4 regions of the Comamonas testosteroni genome follow, and region 2 is predicted to be linked to each of the others. Evidence: predicted binding sites of a transcription regulator. Region 2 holds the regulator's gene; each other region holds the start of a gene.
The links. Region 2 encodes FNR, which switches genes on or off when oxygen is low (the NO sensors DNR and NnrR bind a similar motif). Its sites were predicted from a motif close to TTGATNNNNATCAA; they were not measured.

Region 1 (5,539 bases), 2.1 Mb from region 2:
TCGGCAATCGCAATCTCTCGGCCTTGCTGGAGAGCAAGGCTCTGGATGGTTCGCAGATTCCGCTGGTGGGCTATCAGAGCACGGACACCCGAGTGCTGGCATCGCCGCAGATGTTCTCCACGCGTGCAGGGCTTGCCGAGCAGGTTGCAAAGATTTCCACCCACCTGGCCACCGTCGGCATCACGCGGCTGGCGTTGGTGTTCGAGGAGCGTCCCGATGCACAGGAGCTGACGGCCTTGGTGACCAAGGCCGTGAACCCCAGCGGGGCCAAGCTGGTGGCTTCGGCCATGCTCAAGAGCCGAGGTGGCTCGGGCAAGGCTGTGCAGGAGCTGCGGGCCGCCAAGACTTCGCCTCAAGCCATTCTCCTGGTGGCTTCCAGCCCTGCCACAGCGGCATTTGTCGAGGCGTATCGCATGGAGGGCGGTACCGCCCAGGTCTATGCCACGGCCGAGGCCGATATCGAGCAGTTGGCCAAGCGTCTTCCTGTGGAGTACATGAGCGGTCTGTCGATTGCCCAGGTGGTGCCCAGTCCCTACAAGGTCTCGGGCAAGCTCAACAAGGAGTTTCGCGACGCGACGATTGCTGCAGGCAAGTCCCTGGACGTTCCGGTGAGCTTTGCCATGATGGAAGGCTTTGTGAATGCCAAAGTCATCGTGGAGGCCATGCGTCGCAGCCAGCCGCTGACGCCGGAAAAAATGAGTGCTGCCTTGCGCGGACTGGAGTCTTATGACCTGGGCGGCTACTGGGTGAACTTCAAGCCCGGGCAAGTGGGATCCAAATATGTGGACCTGTCCATCGTCAATGCCGCCGGGCGTGTGACGCAGTAAGAAACCAAGGCCTGACGCAGTACCGCGTTCAGGCCTTTTTTGCGGCCGCTCCCCTCACGATGATCCTCCGTACACAGAGAAAGCAAAAACTGTTGCCCTGGGGACAGGGAGTGGCGCCATGGCAGGCGAAACTGGCCAAAGGCCAGTCGGACGACTTCACCGTCGGCACAGGAGTGCAAATAGTGAGGCGCCCTTCGAACTGCTTCTGAAACAAGAGCTGACAGCGTATTTGGAACCAACGCTGCAGACCTTTTTTATTCATAAAACGAAGAAGGAGACAACATATGTCCAAGCTGCCACCAGCCCTCAAAAAGCTGGCTTTGCCTGTCATCGGCTCGCCGCTTTTCATCATCAGCAATCCCAAGCTTGTCATCGAGCAGTGCAAGGCCGGTATCGTCGGCTCCATGCCTTCGCTCAATGCCCGTCCGGCCGAGCAGCTGGAAGACTGGCTGGCAGAGATCACCGAGACTCTGGCTGCCTGGGACAAGGCCCATCCCGATCGCCCTTCGGCTCCATTCGCCATCAACCAGATCGTGCACAAGAGCAATGACCGTCTCGAGCACGACATGCAGGTCTGCGCCAAGTACAAGGTGCCCATCATCATCACCAGCCTGGGCGCGCGTGAAGATGTGAACCAGGCCGTGCATAGCTGGGGTGGTGTGGTGCTGCACGACATCATCAACAACAAGTTTGCGCGCAAGGCCATTGAAAAAGGTGCCGACGGCCTGATCGCCGTGGCAGCCGGTGCTGGCGGCCATGCGGGTGTGAAGAGCCCGTTTGCCCTGGTGCAGGAAATTCGCCAATGGTTTGACGGCCCGCTGGCGCTGTCCGGATCGATTGCCACGGGGGGAGCGGTTCTCGCGGCCCAGGCGATGGGTGCGGACTTTGCCTATATCGGCTCGGCCTTCATCGCCACCGACGAGGCGCGTGCCGTGGAAGCCTACAAGCAGGCGATTGTCGAGGGCAACTCCGACGACGTGGTCTACAGCAATCTGTTCACAGGCGTGCATGGCAACTATCTGGCACCGTCGATTCGTGCGGCAGGTCTGGATCCGGAGAACCTGCCCGAGTCCGACCCCAGCAAGATGAATTTTGGCGGCGGCGCGCAAAAGGCCTGGAAGGACATCTGGGGCTGCGGCCAGGGCATCGGTGCCGTCGACAAGGTGCAGCCCACGGCCGAGCTGGTGGCTCGCCTCAAGCGTGAATATGCCGAAGCCAAGGCCAGCCTGCTGGTTGCCTGAGGCAGTTCACTATCTTTCTGTGCCAACGGCGTCTTCGGACGCCGTTTTTTATGGGCGGCTTGCTCGCTTGATGTTGCTCAAGCACGACTTTGACAAGGGTTAACCCTTGTTAAATCGCTTCGGAGTTGATGCGTATCAATGTAGGCCTGGTCCTGCAATTGGCTTTTGCATATCAAGTCATGATGATTGTCAAAAGAAGAGTAGTATTCCGTTAATTTCAGTAAATACTGAAAATTGAGAAATGCAGCACACCCCTTCTTCCTCCACCGACAATCAGGTCGATACAGCACATGCCGAGTTGGCGAGCGTCATCCGTCGCCCCAGCGCGGGAGCTGTGTGGCAGGTGCTTGCCGGACTGATATGGCTGCCGCAGGCAGCCTTGCTGGCCTGGGCTGTACAGCTCATGGCCAACGGTCAGGGCATGGCGGCCGTCTGGCCCATGGCGGCTGGCGTGTTGCTGCTGGGCTTGCTGCGAGCCTGGGCAGAAGGCCATGGCGGCATGCTGGCCAATCGTGCAGCGCGCGCACAGCTCAGCAGCTTGCGTGCCCAGGTGGCGCAGTCGCTGGCCCAGACATCGCCGCTGGACAAAAGCCGCCCTGCCTCGGGTCAGGCCGCCAGCGCCATGGCCGAGCAGGCCGAGGCCATTGTTCCGTGGCTGGCGCGCTACCAGAGTGCGATGTGGCGTGTGCGTGTGCTGCCTCTGGTGATTCTGGCTGCCGTGGCCTTGCAGTCATGGGTAGCGGCTCTGATTTTGATGGTTGCCGCGCCGCTGATTCCACTCTTCATGGCGATCGTGGGCTGGCGTGCCAAGGCGGCCAGCGAAGAGCAGATGCTGCAGCTGGGCCACATGAATGCGTTTTTGCTGGACCGCCTGCGCGGTCTGAGCACACTGCGTGCTCTGCATGCCGTGGAACTGACAGGCCAGCGGCTGCGTGAGCATGCCGAAGATCTGCGCGCCCGCACCATGCGCGTGCTGCGTATTGCCTTTCTGTCTTCTGCGGTGCTTGAGCTTTTCTCGGCGCTGGGCGTGGCCATGGTGGCCGTCTATATAGGCTTTCACCTGCTGGGCACGCTGAATTTCGGAGCCTGGGGCGACAAGCTCGGCCTGGGTCAGGCCATGTTCGTGCTGCTGCTGGCACCGGCATTTTTCGAGCCTTTGCGCGATCTCTCGGCCGTCTGGCATGACAGAGCCGCCGGCGAGGCAGCGCTGCAGACCTTGCAGAGCATGCAGGCCCAGTCTGTGCAGATCGTTGGTGCACAGCATGCTGCTGAACCAGCACTCCCGGAAAATGATCATTCCTCGCCTGGCCGGCCTGTGTCCGTAAGCGTTTCGGAACTCAAGGTTCAGGCACCAGGCAGTGACTCCAGTCTTGCGCCACTGTCTTTGCACATACAGGCCGGCGAACATGTGGCGCTGTGGAGTCCCAGTGGCAGCGGAAAATCCGTACTGCTGGCTCAGATTGCGGGCCTTTTGCCGGTTCAGCAAGGTCGTATCGAAGTCGATCGGCGAGCGCTTGATGCCCGCAGCGCAATACAGCTGCGCCAGCGCATGGCCTGGCTGGGTCAGTTGCCCCATGTCTTTGCCGGCTCGGCCGCGCGCAACATCGCGCTGGGGCGCTGCGCTGTAGGACCCGAACAGATTGCCGAAGCCACGCAGCAGGCGGCACTCGACGAGACCTTGGCGCATCGTCCCGGTGCAAGTCTTGGTGAGGGCGGCGCAGGCCTCTCCGGTGGCGAGGTGGTACGTTTGGCCCTGGCGCGCATGGCCGCGCAGACACAGGCCGGACTGCTGCTGGTCGATGAACCTACCGCTCATCTGGATCCCGAGACAGCGGCCCAGATCACGCAGTCCTTGCGCCATCTGGCCAGGGGCCGCACCATGCTGGTCGCGACCCACGATGCACAGCTGGCCGCTGCCATGGATCGCGTGATCGAGCTGCCACTGCTGCTACGGCAAGAGGAGCAGCAGGTATGAAGACACGGGACATCTCAATGCGCGAAATGCTGAAGCTGCTGGGCCAGATGGCACCGCGCAATCTCTGGCTGGGCGGTGCTGCCCTGGCTGCGCTCACGGTGCTGATGGGCATGGCATTGCTGGGCCTGTCGGGCTGGTTCATCACGGCCACGGCCCTGGCCGGGTTGGTGCCTGCTACGGCCCTGGTGTTCGATGTGTTCATGCCGTCGGCCGGCATTCGCCTGCTGGCTGTGGGCCGCACCGGTGCCCGCTATGCCGAGCGCCTGGTGACCCACGATGCCACGCTGGCCGTGCTGGCCGCTTTGCGCCAGAGACTGTTCCTGAGCTGGGCTCGACCGCAGGCTGCCCGCCTGCTGCTGCAGCGCCCGGCAAGGCTGTTGCAGCGTCTGACCTCCGATGTGGATGCCCTGGACAATCTTTATCTGCGCCTGCTGGTGCCGGCCGTAGCGGCGCTGGGCGCGGCCTTGCTGGCGGCTCTGGCCTACGGATTCATGCGCTGGTGGCTGGGCTTTTTGGCCCTGGCATGGCTGTTGTCAACCGGCTGGGGTATTGCCCTGTGGCATGGTCTGCGCAGCCGCAAGGCTGTCGTACGCCGTGCCATGGCACTGGAGGCCATGCGTGCCCAGACCGTGGATCTGGTTGCCGGCCAGACCGAGCTGCTGATGGCGGGCCAGTTGCCTGCCCAGGTGCAACAGGTGCTGCACAGTGATGCGCGCAGCGCCCTGGCTGATGAGCGGCTTTATCAATCCGAAGCGGCCGCTGCCCTGGCTTATGGTGCGGTGTCTGCCGTTACCTTGAGCGCATCCGTGCTGCTGATGGCCTGGTTGATGGAGCAGGGCCGCATCGACGCGCCGGTTGCTGCGCTGGGTATTTTGCTGGCACTGTCGGCAATGGAGCCTTTTGCCGCTCTGCGCAGAGGGGCAGAGCAGGCCGGGCGTACCTGGCTGGCGCTGCGCAGGCTGGCTCCGCCGCTGGCGGCCAAGGTCGAAGCGGCAGAGAGCCTGCAGCAGCCCATGCAGAAGCTGGTCGTCAGCCTGCAGGCTGTCCGGCTTCGTCAATTGGGGCCGATAGACCTGAATGTGCGCCAGGGCGAGCGCGTGGCGCTGATCGGCAGCAGCGGTGCAGGCAAGACCAGCTTGCTGCATTTGATGGCGGGTGAGCTGCAGCCGGACGAAGGTGTGGTTCAGGCCCGCAGCTGCAGCTGGATGACACAGCGAACCGAGCTTTTTCAGGACAGCCTGCGCAACAACCTGAGGCTTGCCGATGCCAAGGCCGACGATGAGCAATTGTGGGACGTCCTGCAGGCTGCGGGTCTCAGAAGCGACGTCATGGCCCTGCCACAGGGGCTTGACACCATGCTGGGTGAAGGCGGCCTGGGTCTGTCCGGAGGCCAGTCGCGCCGGCTGGCACTGGCCAGGCTGCTGCTGAGCCCCGACCGTTGCTGGCTGCTCGATGAGGTGACCGAGGGGCTGGATGCCGTCACTGCTGCCGATGTG
Region 2 (5,539 bases):
GTACTCGCGCGCCATCAGCGGCGTCTTCTCGCGCTGGCGCTGGATCATGGTGTTCCTGACCCAGATCGTCTTCTACGGTCTGCCCTGGCTGCAGTGGGGTGAGCGCCAGATGGTGCTGTTCGACCTCGGGGCGCGGCGCTTCTATCTGTTCGGACTGGTGCTGTATCCGCAGGACTTCATCTATCTGACGGGGCTGCTGATCATCAGCGCGCTGGGGCTGTTCCTGTTTACCGCCGTGGCCGGGCGTCTGTGGTGTGGCTTCTCCTGTCCGCAGACGGTCTACACCGAGATCTTCATGTGGATCGAGAGCAAGGTCGAAGGCGATCGCAGTGCCCGCATGCGTATCGACAAGCATGGTTGGACCTTCGAGAAAATCTGGAAGAAGTCGCTCAAGCAGTTTCTCTGGATCGTTCTGTCTCTTTGGACAGGCTTCACCTTTGTCGGCTACTTCGTGCCCATCCGTGAACTGGGTGTGGAGCTGATGGCCTTCCAGGGCGGCTGGCAGATTTTCTGGGTGGCGTTCTACGGGTTCGCAACCTACGGCAATGCCGGCTATATGCGCGAGCAGGTCTGCAAGTACATGTGCCCCTATGCACGCTTCCAGAGCGCCATGTTCGACAAGGACACCATGATCGTCAGCTACGACGCCCAGCGTGGTGAAGCGCGCGGCCCGCGCAAGAAAGACGTTGACTACAAGGCACAAGGCCTGGGGGACTGCATAGATTGCAAGCTTTGCGTTCAGGTCTGCCCTGTGGGCATCGACATCCGCAAGGGGCTGCAGTATGAGTGCATCGGCTGCGGTCTGTGCATCGATGCCTGCAACTCCGTGATGGACAAGATGGAGTATCCGCGTGGCCTGATCCGGTTGACCACTCAGAATGCCGTGGCCAAGGCCTGGAAGCAGGTGCAGGTGATTCGCCGCATTTTCCGTCCGCGCGTGCTGATCTACTCGGCCGTGCTGGTAGCCCTCAGCGCCGCCATGATCGCCAGTCTGGTGCTGCGCGAGCCGCTCAAGGTCGACGTGATTCGCGACCGTGCCGCGCTTTCGCGCATCGTGGCGGGCGGCAAGCTGGAGAACGTCTACCGTCTGCAGATCATGAACGCCACCGAGTCCGAGCAGCGCTACCGTATCAGCGCCGAGGGCCTGGAGAATCTGGAGGTCGCATCCGATCAGGAAGTGAGCGTTGGCCCTGCAGAGACACGTGGCATTGCGGTGCGGCTGCAGATTCCGTATGGCTCAGCCACTCCCGGCTCGCACCCCGTACACTTCAATGTGGATGCAGTGACTGCCGGAGCAGGGCGTATTTCCGAAAAGACGGTGTTCCTGGTGCCGCGTTAATGCCAAGTCTTGCCGGTCTTCATGAGCCATCACGGAGGCCGGACAAGGGCACCGCCAATCGGCAACAATTGATGCCACCCTGCCATGCGTGCCTGGGTGGTCAGAATTTTGGAAAGAGGTTTCATCATGTTGGCAGCACAAGCCAAGGTCTCGCAAACGGCCAAGATCATCCACCCTGAGGACGGCAAGCCCTGGTGGAAGTTTGCCCATGTCTGGCTCATCATCGCCGGCCCGGTGATCGTGGTGATTGCCGGCTTTGTCACCGCATACATCGCAATGAGCAGGCCCGATCCCGTGATTGACCCTGACTACTACCGCCATGGCATGGAAATCAACCAGCGCCTGAGCGAAAGTGAAAAAAGCCTGGCGCCGGCAGTGACGGGGCGCAACCATGCCGCGACGCCAGCCAAGGATCATCCGCTGGATCGCTGACTGCGATTTCAACGCATCATCCTCAAGGCCGCTTCCGCGGCCTTTTTTTACGCCTATGGTTGCAGACTTTTCTGGAGCACGGCCGGTCGTGGCGGAGCTCTATGTCTTGGTCGACCGCAGAGTCGGACGGTTGTCTGCAGTGCTCAAAAACCGGCAAAGGATGGCCGGGCGGGTTCAATATCAGGAGCGCATAGCGCTTTATCAAAGCTTATTTCAGATAGATATTGACCTTAAGTCAATACAAAGAATGCACTGGAAGCTCTTTAAATAATAGCGGTTCAGGGTTTCCTATCTGAGTGCATGCCCTTGGTATGGCAGGGAAGGTCATGGCAATTGTGCAAAATGGGTTCAAAACCACAGGCCAAGGAGAATCGCGATGGATGCTCGACGCTGGATGTGGATTGTCTGGCCGGCTTTTCTGGCCGCGGCAATCATGGAAATGGTGGTATTTGCCTTTGTGGACCCGCTGGACATGCACTGGCTGGGCTCGCCTCTGGAATGGTCGCGCAATGCCATTTACACCCTGGCCTTTTTTGCCTTCTGGGCGGTCGCCGTGGCCAGCGGACTGATGACTGTCATGTTGGGGCGTTCGGCCAGCGATCTGAACCAGGGCATAGTCTCGGAGCCCCTGGTCGAGTGAAGCGCTGCGCACAGGGCCGCAGTTTCGGGGCCGGTGGCGGCCCCGGATGGTGCTTGGTCGCTCTCTGTGCCGGCGGCCTCGGCGGCGGGAAGCTTCTGGCAGGCATTCGCTGCCATCAAAAAAGCCCGCTGTCTGAACTTAGCCCTGGCATTGCTGGCTGTTGACGATGCGCTTGAGCGCATCGGTATCCAGAATGCGCAGATGGCGCTGTCTGACTTCGATGATGCCTTCCTCGGCGAACTTGGAGAAGGTGCGGCTCACGGTCTCCAGCTTGAGGCCCAGATAGCTGCCGATTTCTTCACGCGTCATGCGCAGCACCAACTCCGACTTCGAAAAGCCGCGTGCCGACAGACGCTGCACCAGGTTCAGCACAAAGGCTGCCAGACGCTCTTCGGCGCGCATGCTGCCCAGCAGCAGCATTACGCCATGCTCGCGCACGATTTCGCGGCTCATGACCTTGTGCACATGATTTTGCAGCGCCGTGACTTCGCGCGAGAGCTGCTCGAGCTTGTCGAAAGGCATGATGCAGACTTCGGCATCTTCCAGGGCCACGGCATCGCAGGTGTGGTGGTCGTTGACGATGCCGTCCAGGCCAATGATCTCGCCGGCCATCTGAAAGCCTGTGACCTGGTCGCGTCCGTCTTCAGTGGCCACGCTGGTCTTGAAGAAGCCGGTGCGAATGGCGTACAGCGAGGTGAACTCTTCTCCATTGCGAAATAGCAGCCCGCCGCGCTTGACCTTGCGGCGCGTGGCCACAATCTCGTCAATACGCTCCATTTGTTCATCGTCCAGGCCCATGGGCATGCACAGTTCACGCAGATTGCAGTTGGAGCAGGATGCTTTGATGGTCTGAAGATTCATGGGCTTTTAGCAACGGCGCAGACAGACACAGAGTGGAGAGTCGCGCCGGTCGTTGACCTCGTGGTTGAAGATGAGATGGATCAAATTGTCGCAGCACTCGCCTTGATGTCTCTTGATTTTCATCAAGGACAGGGTGATTGCCTTGGGGCACATTGCCCGTATTCGTTCAAAAACATGCGCTTTTGCCTATTTCGGGCATGATTTTCAGGATCTGATTTCCATTGAAATCTGCTCTATACAGAGTGTGGGCGCACCCTAACTCCCAGTTATGACCGCAGTCACGCCTGAGTTGCTGAGCCGCTTTGATATCCCCGGCCCACGCTACACATCATTCCCAACAGCCGACCGTTTTGTTGAGGCTTTTGGTGCAGATGACTATATCCTGGCATTGAAACAGCGCAAGACGCATTCGGGCTCACGTGCCTTGCCCCTGTCCGTTTATGTGCATGTGCCGTTTTGCGAGTCGCTTTGCTATTACTGCGCCTGCAACAAGATCGTGACCAAGCATCATGAGAAGGCTGCCGAGTATCTGGATTATCTGAGCCGTGAACTGGCCATGCATACCGAGCATTGCGGTAAAGGCCAGTTGGTAAGCCAGCTGCATCTGGGAGGCGGCACGCCGACCTTCTTCAGCGATGCCGAGCTGCGGCAGCTGATGCTTCTGATGCGTGAGCATTTCAAGCTCGATCCAGCCGGCGAGTATTCCATCGAGGTCGATCCGCGCACGGTCAGCAACGAGAGGTTGAAGGCACTCAAGGACATGGGCTTCAATCGCCTGAGCTTTGGCGTGCAGGATTTTGATCCCGCAGTGCAGAAAGCGGTGCACCGGGAGCAGCCCGCCGAGCAAGTCTTTGAGTTGGTGGCCGAGGCCCGCCGTCTGGGCTTTGTCTCCATCAATGTGGACCTGATCTACGGTCTGCCCAAGCAGACAACCGAGTCTTTTGCGCGAACGCTGGCCCAGGTCAATGAGCTGCGTCCCGACCGCATTGCGTTGTATGCCTATGCGCATCTGCCTGAGCGCTTCAAGCCGCAAAGGCGTATTGCATCCGCTGACTTGCCCATGGGACAGGACAAGCTGAACATGCTCTCCGGCGCAATTGATGCCTTCATGAATGGCGGCTATGTCTATGTGGGCATGGATCACTTTGCGCTGCCCGACGACTCTCTGGCCGTCGCCAAGCGCCAGGGGCGCCTGCATCGCAATTTCCAGGGCTACAGCACCCAGCCCGATTGCGACCTGATTGCGTTGGGCGTATCGGCCATCGGCAAGGTGGGCGCCACCTACAGCCAGAACGTCAAGACCCTGGAAGAGTATTACGACGCCATTGATGGCGGCATGCTGCCCGTGCAGCGCGGATTGGCGCTCTCGCGTGACGATCTGGTGCGCAGAGCCATCATCATGGCCATCATGTGTCAGGGCTCCGTCCTGTATGAGCCGATGGAGCAGGCCTGGCTGATCAATTTCCGCGAGTACTTTGCTCGGGAGCTGGCAGCACTGGCGGAAATGCAGCGCAATGGCCTGGTTCAGCTATCCGACGAGGGCTTCAAGGTCACGGGCCTGGGCTGGTTTTTTGTGCGCGGAGTAGCCATGCTGTTTGATCGATATTTGCAGGCCGACCGAAACCGCGCGCGCTTTTCGCGCATCATCTAGCGCATGTTGTTTTCGCTGGTCTGGACTGCTTTGATCATGGGGCTCGTGGGTGGGCCCCATTGTCTTGTGATGTGCGCTGCACCCTGCAGCGTTGTGACGGGTGCAAGGCCTACCAGCGACGGCCAGGTCATCGCCTTGCACGGCCTGCAAAAACGCCAATGGCTGCGTACCAGTCTGTTTCATCTGGGACGCATTGCTGGTTATGCCCTGCTGGGCGGAGTGGCTGCCGTGGCCATGGAGAGTCTGGCCTGGCTGACCAGCCAGACAACGGCCTTGCAGAAGCTGTGGACGCTGATGCATGTCGCGGTCATGGCCTGGGGTCTGGCCATGGTGGTGCAGGCGCGACAACCGGTGTGGCTGGAGCAGGCGGGGCGTTCTGTCTGGACCAGGGTCCAGCCCTGGGTCGTCGCCCCAGGAGGGAGTCTGGCCGCGGGCTTTGCCTGGGCCCTGATGCCTTGCGGCTTGCTGTATTCGGCAGTGCTGGTGGCCGCGCTGAGTGGCGGAGTCTGGCAAGGTGCTCTGTCCATGACAGCCTTTGCCGTTGGCGGCGCAGTGTGGCTGCTGGCGGGTCCCTGGTTGTGGCAACTGGGGCAGTCGCATCTCAATACATTGCGGG
Region 3 (5,539 bases), 1.1 Mb from region 2:
CCAAACACCTCCTCAAGTTCTTTGACCTGATGGCTGATGGCGGAGGGCGTCAAGTTCAGCTCGGCCGCTGCTGATGCGAAGCTGCCTTTTCTGGCAGCAGCCTCGAACGCACGAAGAAGCACGAAGTTGGGGATTTTGCGCATGTACTCGGCCTTCAACAGAGCGCGATCTTGCCACCATTAAGGAATCTCTGCATAAATCCGGCGTTGTTGCATTACAGAGACTTCCCATCAACGCGAGCGCTGATCAGTAACTTTTGACTAGGTGTTTAGTCCCAGCATTAGATGGATCGGGTCCATCCTGAAACGCTCGGGCTCGGATGTCCGCTGTTTGCAGATGAATTCGTAGGGCGTCAGTCTCTTAAGGGTCTTGAGCCTGAGGCCGAAGTTGTAGGCGACGATAAAGTTGGCGAGGTGCTGCCGCAACTGCGCATGATCGTCATAGTGGAAGCGCTTGACGGTGGCTTCCTTGATGGTCCTGTGCATCCGCTCAACATGCCCATTGGTCCACGGATGCTTGACTTTGGTCAGGCGGTTTTCGATACCATGCTCCTCGCAGGCCCGACCAAAGATGTGCTGGAAAGCGTACCGGTTTGATCTGCGGTTGGCAAACTGGATGCCGTTATTGATAAGCACCGTATGCAGGGCATATGGCACCACCGCGATCATATTGCGGAGGAACTGCGCAGCAGTCATCTTGTCGGCCGAGGGATGGAGTTCGGTGAGTGCGAACTTGGACGTCCTGTCGATGGTCATGAAGAGATAGAGCTTACCTTCGGCTGTCAGCACTTCGGCGATGTCGATATGGACGTAGCCGATGAGGTAGCTCTTGAACCGCTTCTTGGCTGGTTTGTCGCCCTGCACCTAGGGCAGCCGCGAGATACCGTGCCGCTGCAAGCAGCGGTGCAACGACGAGCGTGTCAGATGTGAGATAGTCGGCTGCAGCGCGTAGAGGCAGTCGTCCAGCGGCAGCAGGGTATACCTGCGAAAGGCGACGATCGCGGCTTCATCCTCAGCGGACAAAGCGCTGGAGTACGACTGCCTAGGCGCTGTTAGCAGATCCGTGATTGAGGTCCGTTTCTTCCACTTCGCCACCGTCTTCTGACCGATGTCATAGCGCGCAGAAAGCGCTCTCAGGCTCTCTTGACTATGTTGCACCGCTCGACGGATCGCCTCTTTCGTGGTGGCGCTCCCGTGCAGAACTTAGGCCATAGCGCTTCCTTCCATTCATGGGAAAAGATTGCACCATCAAAACCTGGGATCAAACAGTTGGAGACCGAGGACGCAGTGGCTCCAACAATCGACTCTTCTTGGAAGCAGTGCTTTGGATTACACGAACAGGTAGCCCTTGGCGAGATTTGCCGCCTGAGTTTGGCAAGTGGAACACCGTCTTCCAGCGGTTTCGCGACTGGGTCAAAGCTGATGGTTTTCAAAAGCTGTTTGATGCAGTCAGCGATCAACCGGACATGGAATACGTGATGGTGGATGCAACGATTGTGCGAGTGCACCGGCATGGTCAGGGTGCAAAAGGGGGTCTGCGGGCCAGGCCACAGGTCGCAGTCGAGGTGGTTTGTCCACCAAGATCTTGGCGCTGACAGATGCCCTCGGGAACTTGATGCGATTTGTTTTGTTGCCAGTCCAACGGCATGATCTTCAAGGTGTAGAGCAGCTTCTTGAAGGCGTAGATCTGTGGGCATTGTTGAGCGCCCCGTTGACTTCTGCATCTGCCCTGTAAGTCTTCCCGTAACACCTCCATGATTGAAGATGTTGCGACGACCGGTTGAATCCGTCCAATACAGCAGCGTTGACTCCAAACGCTTGTACCGAGCCCATGGCCGAGTACCCAGCATGAGTCGCAGAGGAAGCTGCTGGGACAATGTCGTCATGGAATCGCTCTTCAGCAGTCTGAAGAAGGAGCGCATTCGCAAGCGGATCTACAAGACCCGGGACATGGCCCGGGCCGATGTGTTTGACTACATCGAGGTGTTCTACAACCGCTCACGCCGCCACAGTCATCTGGGTGGCATTAGTCCCGAAGCGTTTGAGCGTATCCGGTCTTGAGGCTGGGAATTTGTCTACTGGAGTAGGGGCCGTCCACTCCCATTGGAGCACAGCTTCAACTGTGCCAAGGCGCCGCTCCACGGCTTCCGCCAGCATGTCGTGCACAGGCTCTCCCGCAAGTCCCTTGCCCTCCCAAGCGCGCCAGGCCAGGATCTCCCGGTCGCAGCAGTCCTTGGCGAAGGTGGCTGTGACCGTCTCGCCCGAAGCGCACTTGATCTCAAAGCCGTCAGAGCACCAGCGCATGTTGCTCATCGGCACACTGACCTGGCCATCGTGAATGAGGCTCGAATACCGCCGACTGGGCGTCTTTGGCAGCAGCAATTGATGCCGCGCCATGACCCGTTAGAGGCGCTTGTGGACCACCGATTGTGGCCCAAGGTCGTGTGTGAATGTGGTTTGGGTAATTGTTAGTTGTAAAACTATTCTAGGGAAACCACGGGGATGGAATCCATTGTTGATATGAATGTGCATCAATATAATTGTTAGGTATCTAATAAAAAATACGGATCAACTGTGTATGTCGATGTCTGCTTTGATTATTCCGAAGTCAACTGAGCAGCCGCCGCTCTGGTCAGAGGCGCTGTTGCTGGGGCAAGTGCCAATCGATGATGAGCACGAGCGGCTCGCTTGGCTAATCGAGCGCATGCAGCGCGCCAGTGCTTCCGATATGGCGCAAGCGCTCGAAGCGGTAATCGCGCATGCTGCATCGCACTTCGCAGCTGAGAACGAGCTGATGGTTGGTACGCAATTTCCTCCGCGCGACTGTCACATTCGTGAGCACGATGCCGTGCTTTCGACGCTTCGGGGTGTGCTCCGGCGTCTGGATTGCAGCGACGAAATCAGCGTCGCATACAGGTTGGCGGATGAGTTGGCTGCCTGGTTCCCTGCCCATGTCCAGCACCTCGATTCGGCCCTTTCCCATTGGCTTTGCAAGCTGCAGCACGGCGCTAAACCGATAGTGCTGCGCAAGGTGCGCAAATCTGCGGCTGCCTTGGCGACCTAATTCAACCCCTTTTTTAATCACCCCTGTAGAGAATTCATCATGATGACCCACGAAGAAAACGAGCTGCTTTGTCGCGTTGAAGGCGACGCCCCGATGGGGCGTCTCATGCGTCGCCATTGGACGCCCATCTGCCTAGTGGAGGAGGTGGGTGAGCCCGACGGTACGCCAGTGAAAGCGCGTGCGTTCGGCGAGGATCTGGTGGTCTTTCGCGACAGTGAGGGCCGCGTCGGTGTCATGGACGAGTATTGCCCTCACCGCCGAGCCTCGCTGGTGTACGGTCGCAACGAGGAGGGAGGTCTGCGCTGCCTCTACCACGGCTGGAAGATGGATGTCGATGGCAACGTGCTGGAGATGGCGTCCGAGCCAGCAGCCAGCGGCATGGTTGACAAGGTTAAGCACACCGCGTATCCGACCCAAGAGTGGGCCGGTATGGTGTGGGCTTACATGGGGCCGAAGGAAACCATGCCTGAATTCCTGCCGCCGGCATGGGCGCCAACGGCCGACACGCGGGTGAGCATCGCGAAGGTGCTACTGCCGTGCAACTGGGCGCAGATTCTCGAAGGCGCTATCGACTCAGCCCATAGCTCCAGTCTCCATTCCTCAGATATGGTGCCGGCTCGGGTCGATGGCGCGAAGGCCACCGACAAGACTTGGCTGCGTCCCTCGACCGACAAGGCTCCGCGCATGCAGGTGCAGCGTACCGGTTACGGTTTTCGCTATGCCGCGTTGCGCCGGCCGCTCTCGAATGCTGCGGAGAACGATTACGTGCGCTCCACGGTTTTCGTGGCCCCGGCTACTGCGCTGATCCCGCCAAACAACCTCTATAACGTGGCCAACATTAACGTGCCGATGGATGACACAAACACGGCGTTCTATTTCATCGCGTGGGGCCATCCGTCGCAAACGCCGGAGACTGAAACCTGGCGCAAGTTTTTGCGTCAGACGGTGGGGGTCGACCTGGATCAAAACTACCGTCCCTTGCGCAATGAAGCAAACAAATTCTGGCAGGACCGTAACGCTATGAAGGCCGGTAACTTCACTGGCATCACTGGTTTCCCTAACCAAGATGTCGCGATGTGGCTGACTATGGGGCCCATCGCCGACCGTACCCATGACCGCCTGGGCGCAAGCGATCTGGCTATCGTGGAATTTCGCAAGCAGATGCTCGACGCGGTGAAGGCCTTCGAGCAAGGGGCACCTGCCATCGGGACGGGGGTCGAGGCGGCGACGCCAACGGTCTGTTCCTTCCAAGCCATCGTCCCAAAGACGACCGACTGGCGCACATATGACGCTCACTATGTCTGGCTGGATGGCCAGGATCGCCCCGAGTTCGAACCCTCCTATTCCGTGAAGTCCTGATCCCATGAGTAAACTCCAACTTTCCGTCGCTATGGGCGACTACGACCGTACTCGAGCATTGTTCGATGGCCGTGTGCAAATAGATGGCGTCGACCCAGTGTATATGCTCCTCAATCCCGAGGAGATGTTCTTCCGAGCGATGCGTAGCATTGACTTCGACGTCACCGAGCTTTCTTTCTCCAGCTACTTGGTGAAACACTCGCGCGGTGAGTGTCCCTATATCGCGCTGCCGGTCTTTCTGTCGCGGGCTTTTCGGCACACATCAATCTACGTCCGCAAGGACCGTATTAGGGAGCCTTCTGACCTGAAGGGCAAGCGCATTGGTGTACCTGAGTATCAACTTACCGCTAATGTATGGGCACGAGCGGTCTTGCAAGACGATTTCGGAGTCAGTCCCTCCGATGTGACCTGGGTACGCGGAGGCATTGAGACGCCCGGTCGCCCTGAGAAAGTCAAACTGCAGCTTCCAGCTGATATCCGTATTGAACAGGCTCCCGAGGGGGCAACGATTTCGCAAATGCTCGATTCAGGAGAGATCGACGCTTTTATGGCCCCCCGTCCACCCAGTCGGGCAGCGCTGGCCAACCCAAATATTGGCTGGCTCTTCGACGATCCGACTGCGGTAGCCAAGGACTATTACCGTCGTACTGGCGTCTTTCCGATCATGCATGTGGCGGCAATTAAAAAAGATCTGGCGGCCAAGCACCCTTGGCTGGCAGCTGCGATTGTGAAGGCTTTCACCCAGTCCAAGGCTGTGGCTTTGGAGCTTCTTTCCGATACCTCAGCCACCAAGGTCACGCTTCCATTCGTTGAAGAGCAACTGCACGCTGCACGCGTGGCTATGGGTGAGGATTTCTGGTCCTATGGTGTGGCGCCGGCAAGTAGGACCCTGGAGACCTTCGTTCGTAGTCATTACGAGCAAGGTCTGTCATCCAGACTGGTTTCAGTTAGTGAGCTGTTCCATCCCGCAACCTATGAGAGCTACAGCATCTAAATCCAAAAAAACATAAGTGGAGACAAACCTCATGAGACGCAAAACCCTAATCAAGTTGCTTGGGATCGCCTTTCTGGCTCCCTTTGCATTTAGCTCCAGCGCGTACGCTCAAAACTACCCGAC
Region 4 (5,539 bases), 1.5 Mb from region 2:
TCGCGGCGCGAAGCCTCGAAATAGACTTCGATGATGGATTGGGGGGCGGTCTTCAGACGCACGCCTACGGCGTGAAAGCCGAAAAGAACTTTGGGGGACGACATGGGGCCACATTATCCCGGCGTTTACGGCAGACCTGAGACTCGCAGGGCCATGTCTGGGCTGACAGCTGAGGTTTTCCATTGCCGCTACACTGCGCCCCCAACGGGCAAGGCACCGGATCATCAAGCAGCACCAGCATGGCTTTTTCCGAGTGCGAGTCTTTACATGAGGCTCCACTGCCACCCAGAACGACTGGCAACAGGCTTGAGCCTGCTGCCCCTGCATTCACGCATATAGCCTCTTCATGTCCGGCATGAGGAGGCTTGCGTGTTTGCATCCCCTCCAATCCCATAACGAATACCCAGCATGCTCAACGCCTTGCTCGATTGGTTCAACCGCAGCAGCCTGGTGCTGCAGATTCTGATTGCCCTGATTCTGGGCGGCCTGGTGGCCTGGCTATGGCCGGCCGCCGCCCAGTCGGTTTCCCTGTTGGGCAGCTTGTTCATTGCCGCGCTCAAGGCTGTCGCTCCGGTTCTGGTGCTGCTGCTGGTCATGGCGGCCGTCAGCAGCCACCGCCCCGGCCAGGAGACGCAAATCAAGCCCGTGCTCTTGCTGTACGTCATCGGTACGCTGGCGGCGGCCTGCGTGGCCGTTGCAGCCAGCGCGCTCTTTCCCTCGGTGATTCACTTTCGTGAAGCGCCCAAAGTCCAGAGCGTGCCCGGCGAGATCAGCCAGGTGCTGAGCACCGTCGTCCAGAGCCTGTTCGACAACCCCGTCAATGCATTGCTGAACGCCAACTACATCGGCATTCTGGCCTGGGCTATTGCGCTGGGCTTGGCACTACGCCACGCCACGCCCAACACCCGCACCATGGTGGAGGACTTTGGCCATGCCATCACCCGCGTGATTCAAGGCGTGATTCGCCTGGCCCCCTTCGGCATCTTCGGCCTGGTGGTCGCAACCTTCTCCTCCGGCGGGTTGGAAGCACTCAAGGACTATGCCCATCTGCTGGCCGTGCTGGTCGGCTGCATGGTGTTTGTGGCATTGGTGATCAACCCAGTCATTGTCTGGACTCAGACTCGCCGCAACCCCTATCCGCTGGTGCTGACCTGCCTGCGTGAAAGCGCAGTGACCGCCTTCTTCACGCGCAGCTCGGGAGCCAACATTCCCGTCAATCTGGCCTTGGCCCAGAAGCTCAGGCTCGACGAGAACACCTACAGCATCTCCATCCCGCTGGGCGCCACCATCAATATGGCCGGCGCTGCCGTCACCATCAGCGTGCTGACACTGGCCGCTGCCCATACGCTCAATATCTCGGTGGACATTCCCACGGCCATACTGCTGTGCGTGGTCTCTGCGGTCTGTGCCTGCGGTGCCTCGGGTGTACCCGGTGGCTCGCTGCTGCTGATTCCGCTGGCCTGCAGCCTGTTCAACATCCCCAACGATGTGGCCATGCAGGTAGTGGGTGTCGGCTATGTGATCGGCGTGATTCAGGACTCGACCGAGACAGCCCTCAATTCCTCGACCGACGTGCTGTTTACCGCAGCCGCCTGCCGCGCCGCAGAGCGCAGGGCCGGACTGGAAGTCGCGCGCATCTGAGGCTTGAATTCAGAGACTACCGATTTGATAGCTTCAAGTGCCTGTTTGATAAGTGCCAGACGCCAAAAAGGCCTGTGATCACACAGGCCTTTTTGTTTTTTCAGACAGAGCGTCCGGCTTCTATGGTGATGCTGCGATCACATTGCGTCGCAATCTCGCGGTCATGCGTCACCAGAATCAGGGTCGTGCCGCGCTCGCGGTTGAGCGCAAACATCAGCTCCATGATGGTCTGGCCCGTGGCGAAGTCCAGGCTGCCGGTGGGCTCATCGGCCAGCAGCACGGCCGGCTCCACCACAAAAGCACGCGCCAGGGCCACGCGCTGCTGCTCGCCACCCGACATCAGCCTGGGATAGTGATTGAGACGCTGACCCAGGCCCACACGCTCCAGCATCTGCGAAGCCCGTGCTCTCGCATCGCGCTGCCCCGCCAGCTCCAGCGGCAGCATGACATTTTCCAAAGCCGTGAGATTGCCCAGCAACTGAAAGCTCTGGAAGACAAAGCCCATCTTCTGTGCCCGCACCGCCGCCCTGTCGTCCTCGCTGAGTGCAAACAGATCCTGGCCCAGCAGGCGGACCGTGCCGTGACTGGGGGTATCGAGGCCGGCCAGAATCGACAGCAAAGTGCTTTTACCCGAGCCGGAGGCCCCCACAATGGCAACGGTTTCACCGGCCGTGAAACTCAGATTGATATCCCGCAAAATATCCAGCACGCCTGTGGAATCGCTCACCGATTTGGACAGTTGCTCAACGGCAATCAAAGGAATGGCAAGAGTTGTGGACATGAATCAATTGGATAGCAAAAACGTCAAGAGTCGCAGCCAGCACTTTGCGCTGCAGCGCCGTCACTGTATCGCTGTTGCCCTGACGCTAGCCATTTCAGGGGCTTGCGGTGCGGCAGTGGCCTCATCGCCTGCCAGGAACAAGGAGCCGGCCAAGGCCGCTCCCGGTGCGAAATCCGGCCCGGTGCTGGTGCTTGGCGATTCGCTCAGTGCCGAGTACGGGCTGACGCGCGGCAAGGGCTGGGTACAGTTGCTGCAGCAGCGCATGAATGACGAAAAAAATCCGCGCAAGGTGGTCAATGCCAGTATCAGCGGCGAGACTACGGCCGGCGGCAGAGCGCGCCTGGCGTCACTGCTCAGGCAGCATGAGCCGGGCATCGTGATTCTGGAGCTGGGCGGCAACGACGCATTGCGCGGCCTGGCGCTGCAGAGCACACAGCAAAATCTGGAAGTCATGATCAAGGCCGCCAGGGAGGCCGGGGCCCAGGTGCTGCTGGTTGGCATGCAGGTACCGCCCAACTATGGAGCAACCTATACCGAGCAATTTGCCGAGATGTTCAGGAGCATTGCCGACGCGCAAAGTCTGCCGCTGGTGCCGTTTCTGCTGTCGGGCATCGGCGATGCGGCGGATGCCGAGCGATGGTTTCAGAGCGACCGCATTCACCCCAATGCCCAGGCTCAGCCACAGATGCTGGCCAATGTCTGGCCCAAGCTGAAGCCCCTGCTGAAATAAGCGACGGCCGCGCGGCCTCAGTCGCTGCCGCCTCCTCCATCACCGCCTGCGTCACTGCCGTCCGAGCTGCAAGCGCTCCCGCTGCTGTCCGAGCCGCAGAAATAGCTGTCGTTGAAGACGTCGCGGCCATCTTCGCGGCTGCTCGCCGAAGTCCAGGCCAGCTGCGAATCGGTGCTGTGGCCCGAAGCGCCTGGCTGGGGCGCAAAGACTTTTTTCAGCCAGTTCCAGAACTCCATGGCATCCCCCTCATTGCGCCTCAAGCAGGATCCTCCTTGCTTTCGGCGCGGACGCTGGCTTTATAGGCATGCCAGCTGGCGCAACCCAGCAGCGGTCCGATGACGATCAGACCTGCACTGTAGAAGAGCAGCGAGACCATAATCAACACGGTGATGATCAGCCCCCACAACAGCATCACGCCCGTATTGGCACCTACCACGCGCATGCTGGTGATGCAGGCCGTCAAGGCATCGGTATCCAGATCAAGAATGGTTGGCAGTGAAACCACCATGCTGGCAAACACCAAGGCAGCAAATATCCCGCCCACTGCGGTGTAGCTCAGCAGGAATTCCCAGTTCTCTGGCCGCAGCAGGGTCTGCAGCAAGGTCGCCGTACTGGGCATGCCGGTATCGAACGAGATGGCGAACACCACCATGGCGGCGCGCCCCCAGAGCATCTCCAGCACCATCAGCACCATGACCAGCATGCCCATGCTGGCCAGATGCTTGTCCCAGCAAGTCAGAGATTCCGACATCAGCACGGCCTTGCCCTGCTCCAGCTGCTTGCTGATGTAGTACAGACCCATGGCCATGAAGGGTCCGACCAGCAGACAGCCGCTGGCCATGGACATCAGATATTCGGGGCTGGAGCGAAACACCCAGGCCATCAGGCGCGCCATGCCCCAGAAACACAGGCCGTAGAACAGCGCAATCATCGGTGCGCGACGCACATCGCCCAGACCGAGCAGCAGCCATTGCCAGGGCTCGCTCCAGCGCAGTTGCAGAATCTGCAGATTGCCGGACTCGGCCTTGACCTCGGAAACAGGGGAAGCTTGCATGCGAGACCCTCCTTGTCGCCCGTGCCGCACCTGGTTGGCAGCAACTGACAGGCACAAGGTACCCGCTCAACCTCGAATCTGCATTGCGGAAAGCCCGCATGCCAGCCTCCGCGCTTCACTATCAAAACAATAGCTCACAGCACTTATCTTTTATTGATTTCAGTCAATAATGACGCTGAAATCACTTCTCAACAAGCGCTGCCAGCTCCTATTTAAATAGCTTCAACCAAAGGCCTTGAGCAGAGCCTGGGCCAGATCGGCCTGCAGATCGGTCGCATCTTCGAGGCCGATGGCAAAGCGCACCACGGTCCCCGCCTGGATATGGGGTGTGGCACGGCTGCGCATCTGCGGCAGCTCATAGGGCACGACCAGGCTCACAGGCCCGCCCCAGCTGTAGCCCAGCTTGAACAGGTGCAGGCTGTCGCAGAAGCGATCCACGGCCTCCTGGTCGAAGCGCTCGTCAATGACCACGCTGAACAGACCTGCCGCCACGCCATCCTGGCCCTGCCCTTGTGCGCACAGCTGCTTCCAGCAAGCGTAGCCCGGGGCTCCAGGCATGGCGGGGTGCAGCACCTGCGCCACGGCACTTTGGGTGGCCAGCCACTGCGCCAGCTGGCGGGCCGACTTGTCCTGGGCGTGATAGCGCAGACCGATGCTGGGCAGGCTGCGCAACACGGCTTCAGCGTCATTGCCGCTCACGCCCAGGCCCAGGCGCATGTGCGCGAGCTTGATGCGCATATGCAGGGGCTGGTTGCGCGTGATGATGCTGCCCATCAGCACATCGCCGCCGCCGCTGGGGTATTTGGTCAGGGCATGGACCGTGACATCGATGCCCAGGCTGCCATCGCCCAGCAGGTCGAAGGGACGGAAAGCCAGGCCCGCGCCCCAGGTGTTGTCCAGCACCATGGTCACGCCCCTGGCCCGGCACAGGCGCACCTGCTCGACGAGATCGGGAAACTCCATGGTTACCGAGCCAGGAGCCTCCAGCCAGACCAGCTTGGTGGCTGGCGTGATCTTGGCCGCCAGATCTTCGACACTCATGGGGTCGTAGTACCGATGGCGAATGCCGAAATGGGCCAGCTCGCCCTCGGTCAGCGTCTTGTTGGGACCGTATACGTTATCGGGCAGCAGCACCTCGTCGCCCGTCCTGAGCAGCGCCAGCGACACCGTGGCAATCGCGGCCAGGCCGCTGGGTACCAGCAGGCATTGCAGACCACCCTCCAGCGATGCCAGACGTTCTTCCAGGGCATAGGTCGTGGGCGTGCCATGCAGGCCGTAGGTGTAGCTGCTCTTGTCCAGCCAGCGGCGCTCGCGCATGGCCTGCACATTCTCG

Region 1: cydD (thiol reductant ABC exporter subunit CydD) is a predicted target of FNR. The motif match lies at 2,194-2,207, and genes of this name have one in related genera.
Region 3: F0P97_RS15475 (hemerythrin domain-containing protein) is a predicted target of FNR. The motif match lies at 2,521-2,534, and genes of this name have one in related genera.
Region 4: F0P97_RS17430 (DUF2189 domain-containing protein) is a predicted target of FNR. The motif match lies at 4,360-4,373, and genes of this name have one in related genera.

The regions. Positions count from the first base shown of each region.
Region 1 covers NZ_CP043568.1:4,343,399-4,348,937, reverse strand. The annotation lists gene F0P97_RS20005 (ABC transporter substrate-binding protein) at 1-827, shown strand, start outside; gene F0P97_RS20000 (NAD(P)H-dependent flavin oxidoreductase) at 1,112-2,068, shown strand; gene cydD (thiol reductant ABC exporter subunit CydD) at 2,310-4,043, shown strand; gene F0P97_RS19990 (amino acid ABC transporter ATP-binding/permease protein) at 4,040-5,539, shown strand, end outside.
Region 2 covers NZ_CP043568.1:2,293,325-2,298,863, forward strand. The annotation lists gene ccoG (cytochrome c oxidase accessory protein CcoG) at 1-1,339, shown strand, start outside; gene F0P97_RS10475 (FixH family protein) at 1,466-1,771, shown strand; gene F0P97_RS10480 (hypothetical protein) at 2,148-2,411, shown strand; gene fnr (fumarate/nitrate reduction transcriptional regulator Fnr) at 2,550-3,272, opposite strand; gene hemN (oxygen-independent coproporphyrinogen III oxidase) at 3,541-4,923, shown strand; gene F0P97_RS10495 (sulfite exporter TauE/SafE family protein) at 4,927-5,539, shown strand, end outside.
Region 3 covers NZ_CP043568.1:3,368,128-3,373,666, reverse strand. The annotation lists gene F0P97_RS15500 (LysR substrate-binding domain-containing protein) at 1-143, opposite strand, end outside; partial or broken gene F0P97_RS15495 (IS481 family transposase) at 261-1,199, opposite strand; partial or broken gene F0P97_RS27685 (IS5 family transposase) at 1,239-1,731, shown strand; partial or broken gene F0P97_RS15485 (IS3 family transposase) at 1,791-2,060, shown strand; partial or broken gene F0P97_RS15480 (IS3 family transposase) at 2,103-2,402, opposite strand; gene F0P97_RS15475 (hemerythrin domain-containing protein) at 2,578-3,063, shown strand; gene F0P97_RS15470 (Rieske 2Fe-2S domain-containing protein) at 3,103-4,422, shown strand; gene F0P97_RS15465 (ABC transporter substrate-binding protein) at 4,427-5,416, shown strand; gene F0P97_RS15460 (Bug family tripartite tricarboxylate transporter substrate binding protein) at 5,448-5,539, shown strand, end outside.
Region 4 covers NZ_CP043568.1:3,776,831-3,782,369, forward strand. The annotation lists gene rlmB (23S rRNA (guanosine(2251)-2'-O)-methyltransferase RlmB) at 1-104, opposite strand, end outside; gene sstT (serine/threonine transporter SstT) at 409-1,641, shown strand; gene F0P97_RS17415 (ABC transporter ATP-binding protein) at 1,742-2,422, opposite strand; gene F0P97_RS17420 (arylesterase) at 2,421-3,152, shown strand; gene F0P97_RS17425 (hypothetical protein) at 3,170-3,388, opposite strand; gene F0P97_RS17430 (DUF2189 domain-containing protein) at 3,409-4,206, opposite strand; gene F0P97_RS17435 (PLP-dependent transferase) at 4,429-5,539, opposite strand, start outside.